DNA from 2 places in the Vibrio sp. 811 genome. Region 2 is predicted to be linked to the other one. Evidence: predicted binding sites of a transcription regulator. Region 2 holds the regulator's gene; the other holds the start of a gene.
The links. The regulator PurR, encoded in region 2, represses purine synthesis genes. The targets are predictions, from matches to a motif close to TNANGNAAACGTTTNCNTNA.
Positions count from the first base shown of each region.

Region 1 (3,598 bases), on a different contig from region 2:
GATCAACAAGGCGCGCAAGACACCCTAAACACCATCGAACAGCATGGTGGTAGCGGTCGTCTTATCCAATTCGACATCAGTGACCGTGCAGATTGTCGTGAGAAGCTAGAAGCCGATATCGCCGAACACGGCGCTTACTATGGCGTCGTAAACAACGCTGGCATCACAAAAGATACCGCTTTCCCTGCGATGACCGAAGAAGAATGGGATGGTGTGATTCATACCAACTTAGATAGCTTCTACAACGTTCTTCACCCTTGTGTTATGCCAATGGTGCAAAAGCGCAAAGGAGGCCGAATTGTTACCCTTGCATCAGTATCTGGCCTGATGGGTAACCGTGGTCAAACCAACTACAGCGCAGCAAAAGCGGGCGTAATTGGTGCGACAAAATCACTCGCACTTGAACTGGCAAAACGCAAAATCACCGTTAACTGCGTTGCACCAGGACTTATCGACACAGGCATGGTAGACGAACACGTGAAAGAACACGCGATGCCGCAAATTCCTCTGCGCCGCATGGGAGAGCCAGAAGAAGTTGCTGGTTTAGTCAGTTACCTTATGTCTGACATCGCAGGCTATGTAACTCGCCAAGTCATTTCGGTAAACGGAGGCCTAGTATGAGCCGTCGAGTTGTTGTAACCGGAATGTCGGGTGTGACTGCGTTTGGTAACGATTGGCAATCTGTCGAACCAAAACTGCGTGACTGCCAGAACGCGACGCAATACATGCCTTCTTACGAACAGTATGATGGTTTGAACACCAAGCTCGCGGCACCAATTTTAGATTTTGAACTGCCAAAGCACTACAAGCGCAAGCAAGTACGCGGCATGGGGCGTGTTTCCAAATTGGCGACCGTCGCAACAGAAAACGCACTGAGCCAAGCAGGTTTGATTGGTAACGGCGTACTCACCAATGGTCAAACGGGTATCGCATACGGCTCATCAACAGGCAGTACTGACGCCATCGGCGCATTTGGTGTCATGCTGAATGAGAAAACCACGAAAGCGATCACCGCAACGACTTACGTGCAGATGATGCCGCATACCACAGCAGTGAACGTTGGTCTATTTTTCGGTTTGAAAGGCCGAGTGATCCCAACCAGCAGTGCATGTACCTCTGGCAGCCAAGCAATCGGCTACGCCTACGAAGCGATCAAACATGGCTACCAAACGGTAATGGTTGCTGGTGGCGCTGAAGAATTGTGCCCAACGGAATCCGCTGTCTTCGATACCCTTTTTGCCACCAGTCTGAAGAATGAAGACCCGAAAAGCACACCAAGACCTTATGACTCCGATCGCGATGGTTTGGTGATTGGTGAAGGTGCGGGAACACTGGTTCTGGAAGAGTACGAACACGCCGTCGCTCGTGGCGCGAAAATCTATGCAGAAATCATCGGTTTTGCCAGCAACTGTGATGCCGCACACGTCACTCAACCACAGATGGAAACCATGCAAATCTGTATGGAAATGGCTTTGCAAAACGCGGGCATTCCTGCTGAGAAGATCGACTATGTATCTGCTCACGGCACTGCCACCGACCGCGGCGATATTGCGGAAAGCAACGCAACAGCGAATGCTCTGGGCAAAGTGCCAATCAGTTCACTCAAGAGCTACTTTGGCCACACACTAGGCGCCTGTGGCGCGATTGAAGCGTGGCTAGGTTTAGAAATGATGCACACAGGTTGGTTTAACCCAACGCTCAACCTAGAAAACCTCGACGAGCAATGTGGCGATTTAGACTACATCGCTGGACAAGGTCGAGAGCTGGACGTGAAATATTTGATGAGTAACAACTTCGCCTTTGGCGGCATCAACACCTCCATCATCTTTAAAAAGATGTAATTCCCTTAATAAATGCAAAAGCGCTGGTTAACCAGCGCTTTTTTGTTGGTGGCTATCCAGATTGCTAGAGAATGCCATTCAAAAGTTGTAGATAGAGTGGCAATTACAGCCAAAAACCTAAAAACGACAAAGCCCCGACAACTCAAAGAGTTATCGGGGCTTTTGAATAAATGGCACGCCCTATTGGATTCGAACCAATGACCACATCCTTAGAAGGGACGTGCTCTATCCAGCTGAGCTAAGGGCGCGCTACAGGGACAGGATTATACGAGTTCAAACGGGTAAATCAACGGGTTTTCATAACATTCTGATCTGAATGCCTAAAAAAAGTCCATTAAAACGCTTAATGTTCAAAAACACCACAAAGCAAACGTTTGCGTATGGATGTTGATAAGAAATTCTGCGACAATGCGCCGCAGATAATCTGCCTTCTTAATTTATAAGGAAAGTCATGACTGCTCAAAATATAGACGGAACTCTCATTTCCCAAACTGTTCGATCCGAAGTGGCTGCACGTGTTAAAGCACGTGTTGAAGCTGGGCTACGTGCTCCTGGTTTAGCAGTGGTTCTAGTTGGTGAAGATCCTGCTTCTCAGGTTTATGTCGGTAGCAAACGCCGCGCATGTGAAGAAGTTGGGTTTGTTTCTAAGTCTTTTGACCTTCCTGCGTCTAGCTCAGAAGAAGAGTTACTAGCGCTGATTGATGAATTAAACAGCGATGATGAAATTGACGGCATTCTAGTGCAATTACCCCTTCCTGCGGGCATAGACACAACACATGTTTTAGAGCGCATTCACCCAGAGAAGGACGTGGATGGCTTCCACCCTTATAACGTTGGCCGTCTTGCGCAACGTATTCCAAAGCTTCGCTCTTGCACGCCAAAGGGCATCATTACCCTACTCGACCGTTACAACATTGAGCTACGTGGTAAACATGCGGTTGTGGTTGGCGCATCAAACATTGTTGGTCGTCCAATGACACTTGAGCTGCTGCTTGCGGGCTGCACAACAACAACATGTCACCGTTTTACCAAAGACCTAGAGAGTCATGTGCGTCAAGCTGACGTTGTCGTGGTTGCGGTTGGTAAGCCTAACTTCATCCCTGGTGAGTGGATTAAAAAAGGCGCAGTGGTGGTCGATGTCGGTATTAACCGTCTTGATTCAGGCAAACTAGTTGGTGACGTGGAATACGACAAAGCACGTGAAAGTGCGAGCTTTATTACTCCTGTTCCTGGTGGTGTTGGCCCAATGACCGTCGCAAGTTTAATTGAGAACACAATGCTCGCTTGCGAACAGTTCCACACAGACAAATAATGTAAAACTTCAGATACGAAAAAGGCTCCGCAAGGAGCCTTTTTGCTAATTGTTGATATCTATTTCAATTACAGACTTAAAATCACGCCCGCAATCGAAGCGCTCATTAAGTTCGCCATGACACCAGCGATAATCGCACGGAAACCATGCTTAGAAACAAATGCACGCTTTTCTGGTACCAATGAGCCCAACCCACCAATCAGCATCGCCATGCTTGAGATGTTTGCAAAGCCACACAAAGCAAACGTCACGATTGCTTGTGAGTGTTCACTAAGTTGAGACTTCACTTCTGCAAGCTGGATGAAAGCGACGAACTCATTCACCACAATCTTGTTACCAATCAGCGAGCCTGCTGTGGTTGCTTCTTGCCATGGTATACCCAACAACCAAGCGACTGGCGCAAACACAAAACCTAGGATGAGCTCAAAACTTAATGGTGTCCCAA
Region 1 is NZ_JAWOUB010000011.1:60,573-64,170, forward strand. Features, by position in the region: gene fabG (3-oxoacyl-ACP reductase FabG) at 1-621, shown strand, start outside; gene R7Q46_RS16280 (beta-ketoacyl-ACP synthase) at 618-1,841, shown strand; tRNA gene R7Q46_RS16285 (tRNA-Arg) at 2,013-2,089, opposite strand; gene folD (bifunctional methylenetetrahydrofolate dehydrogenase/methenyltetrahydrofolate cyclohydrolase FolD) at 2,293-3,153, shown strand; gene R7Q46_RS16295 (NupC/NupG family nucleoside CNT transporter) at 3,222-3,598, opposite strand, start outside.
Region 1: folD (bifunctional methylenetetrahydrofolate dehydrogenase/methenyltetrahydrofolate cyclohydrolase FolD) is a predicted target of PurR. The motif match lies at 2,204-2,223, and genes of this name have one in related genera.

Region 2 (3,598 bases):
TACACTCCAATGAGTGCCGTTGATAGCACCTTCTAGTGCCCATAGCAACTCAATGTTGACGGTTGCAGAGTGCGTATCTCTTATCGCTTTATAGGCGTTAAGCGCACCTTCCTCTTCAAGCTTCTCTACGGATTCGATGCCGGCTTTTTTTAGCATGCGCTCGGTAGCCAGTCGTAAGTTAGGCAAATCTTTCAAACGGTTAGGCTTTGTACTTGCTTGCTGTTCTTTCTCAAGCTTTGCCTTTTTCAATGATTGATTCGCTACTTCGATTAAGCGTTCGCTTGATTCCCATAAATCGCTGGAAATAGCGTAGTACTTTGTAACGACTGGAAAGCCACGTTTTTTATAAACGTAAGGCTTTAGCCCTTGTTTCTCGAAGTCAGATGAAGTTTTTTGGTCTGCTCTGATATGAAGCTGATTGTTTACCACTAGTGCAAACATTGTTTCATCAGCGAATAGTCCGAAGCCACCAAACATTGAGCGCGACTTGATATTACCAAGTGCCTCAAATAGCTTCATAGAGTCTTTGAGTATCGGTTTATCCATGTTTTGTTATCTCGGTGTAATTAATATTACGCCACCAAAAGTCAGGTCCGAGAGAGTAGCAAACATGCGTAAAAACAATGTCATTACAGAGTAAAGTCATTGCTTACACACTTGCCATCGGTAACCCCGCTACCTTCCATATCGTAATATGGTTCAGGCCGGAGGCTTTGCGTCCCACTCTTTCGAATGGTTTGCCCTGTGCGTGACACAATGAGCATACTTCTTATATTGAATTAACATCACGGTTTAGCGTTAAAAGTGTGATTTCGGTTCAATAAAAATGATAGATTGAATGCTCTATTTTGCATATGGAAAGGTGCAAATTGGCCTTTGAAAAGGAGTTCTTAATATATATTACATTTATATAAAACAGGGAGTTAACGTTAGTCAATTGTTATTAGAGCTGTGTGAAGTATTAGAGAACACTTAATTTTCCCAAAAAAATAAGCGCCCCTGTAGAGCGCTTATTTAACACGGTTAAATACAGTGAAATTTAGTTCATTTTTTTCACAGTATTTCGAATTACAAGCTCAGGTTGCATTTCGAAAATTCGTTTTTCGTGTTCTTTATCTTTGATACGCTCAAGTAGAATTTCGAATGCATTTTTACCAACACGACGTTTAGGTTGGTGGATAGTCGTTAGCGGTGGAGAGAAGTATTCCGCAAGCTCGATGTTGTCGTAGCCGATCACTGAAATATCTTCAGGAATTTTGATCCCGTTTTGTTGCAAGCGGCTCATTAGGCCTAGAGCCATTGTGTCGTTAAAACAGAATACCGCCGTCGGGCGCTTGTCCATTGCGGTAATTTTATCTGCAACTAATACGGCCGTATCACATTCAAAGTTACCTTCAAGGATCCAGTCTTCATTTACAGCTAGGTTCGCTTCACTCATTGCGCGACGGAAACCTGCAATGCGCTCTTGGCAAGCAAGCTTTTCAAAATGACCGCTTAGACAAGCGATATCCGTATGACCATTGTCAATCAGATGTTTGGTTGCAATGTAGCCACCTTCTTCTGAGTTATCCATGATCTTGTCTGCTTGTGAGCTCTCTGGGCCCCAATCCATGACCACTTTAGGAATGTCCGCATGACGGTCAAGCATCTCTTTTAGTTCTTCGGTTAAGTCAGAACACATCACTAGGATGCCATCAACGCGCTTTTCAGCCAGCATACGAATGTAATCGCGTTGTTTTTCGTAAATCCCGCCTGTGTTACATAAAATCAGAGTATAGCCTTGGCGGTAACAGTAGCTCTCAACGCCATCAATCACTTCTGAGAAAAATAGGTTAGTTGATTGAGTTACTAACATGCCAATCGTACGAGTTGAGTTGCATTTTAGGCTGCGTGCAACGGCACTTGGCGCGTAATTCAGCTCGTCAACGGCTTTCATTACTTTTTCTTGCGTTGCTTCTGCAACGAAACGCGTTTTATTGATAACGTGCGAAACTGTCGTAGTGGAAACGCCGGCTAAGCGAGCAACGTCTTTTATCGTGGCCATAAATGGTGTCCTGTATCGAGCTACTGAAATATGTCGTATTGGATGTACCTGATGCTCTAATGGTTTCACACCTAGCAATATAAAATTGGCGCTAAGTGTCTCGGCAGCGGTTGATCCAAGTGCGACAAAAGGGTGCGTAGCAGCATCGGTCGATGAATTTTATCTTTTTTCTATCTGATGAGAAATTGCCATCAACCTGTTAAGAAAACACAAAAACCGCTATATTTCAGCGGTTTACATATAAATCATATTTAATCGTTTGCGCTCACATTTTAGCCCTATGTGGACTGACTAGCAATGTTTTCAGCAAGAGATTTGTGTATTTGAAGTCACATTTTGACTGCTAAATAACCAAGCGTCTTTGCGCTAAGTTAAGGCAAACGAATATTATACCCAAGTTACTTACAATTGGTCACTTTCAGGCATACAGGAAGCCCGATAGGCAGGCTCCCTAAAAATAGGCGGCAATTATTCACCAAGAACGTAGGCGCTGTCTAGTTTACAAAATGCAACTAATAGTTTCGCGACACTCGAGTAAAATCCAAATTCGTCGAATTGTTTACATTTGTCTGAAAACTGAGGTAACCAAGACATCAATTGTTGCTGGATAAAGTCGTTTTGTTTAACGAAGGCTTCTTCCATGTGTTTTTCTTGTTCAAGCTCGTTTGAGCGGATAATCATGTTCCCGAGAAAGTCGAGCTCAACGGCTAAGTGATCCGCAGGTTCCTTTAGGTTTTCGTCTACTTGAACGCCAAATTCAGTCATCAACTTTTCCATTTCCTCAGCTGGCTTGTCATTCAGTAAACCTGATTCACCAATGTACATGGATGCGTAAGGAAGAGCGCCGTATTTTTCTGTCTTCAAAAACAGTTCACAAAAGTCAGCTGCAAGCTCTAGTTGTGCATCTTCACGATCTTGTAACCGATTCAGCGCATCAACTAGGCTATCAACGGCTGGTTTTAGCGACTCATTTTCACCTAAACCTGCGAGAAAACTGCGAATTTCAACACTGTGATAGGCTTCCAATTCTTTCTCTGTTAGTTCTTTTGCGAACAAGCTCGAAAACCACCAGTAAATTTCAGCGCGTTTTTCATTAAAAGCTTTCACTTCTTGCATTTTGGGCTCCTGAATGATGCTTCAAGTCATGCATCACAAAGTCAATTAGGGATATCCCCTAAGTGTAATCAATTAAAATGAATAGCAGTAACTATAATTGTTATGTTTTATGGTCAAAAATGACCGTTTATTAATAGCAATGGGCAAGCTTGTTTTGAATCAATAAAAACGCTAAATCTTGCGTTTTAATGTATCTATGACTAGAAATGTTACTAGTTATGAATAGAATACGTCTTGGATAATAAGAAGACAGAAAAGTGGTGTAAATGAGCTATCACGTATTAGTCGTAGAAGATGATGTTGTAACTCGTAGTAAGCTTGCGGGATATTTCCAAAATGAGGGCTACCAAGTCAGCGAAGCAGAGAGTGGCGCAGAAATGCGTGAAGTTTTGCAAGCGGGCGATGTAGACCTGATCATGCTGGATATTAACCTGCCTG
Region 2 is NZ_JAWOUB010000002.1:580,257-583,854, reverse strand. Features, by position in the region: gene R7Q46_RS06445 (TfoX/Sxy family DNA transformation protein) at 1-546, opposite strand, end outside; cyclic di-GMP riboswitch class I at 663-752, opposite strand; gene purR (HTH-type transcriptional repressor PurR) at 1,040-2,044, opposite strand; gene torD (molecular chaperone TorD) at 2,513-3,160, opposite strand; gene torR (two-component system response regulator TorR) at 3,427-3,598, shown strand, end outside.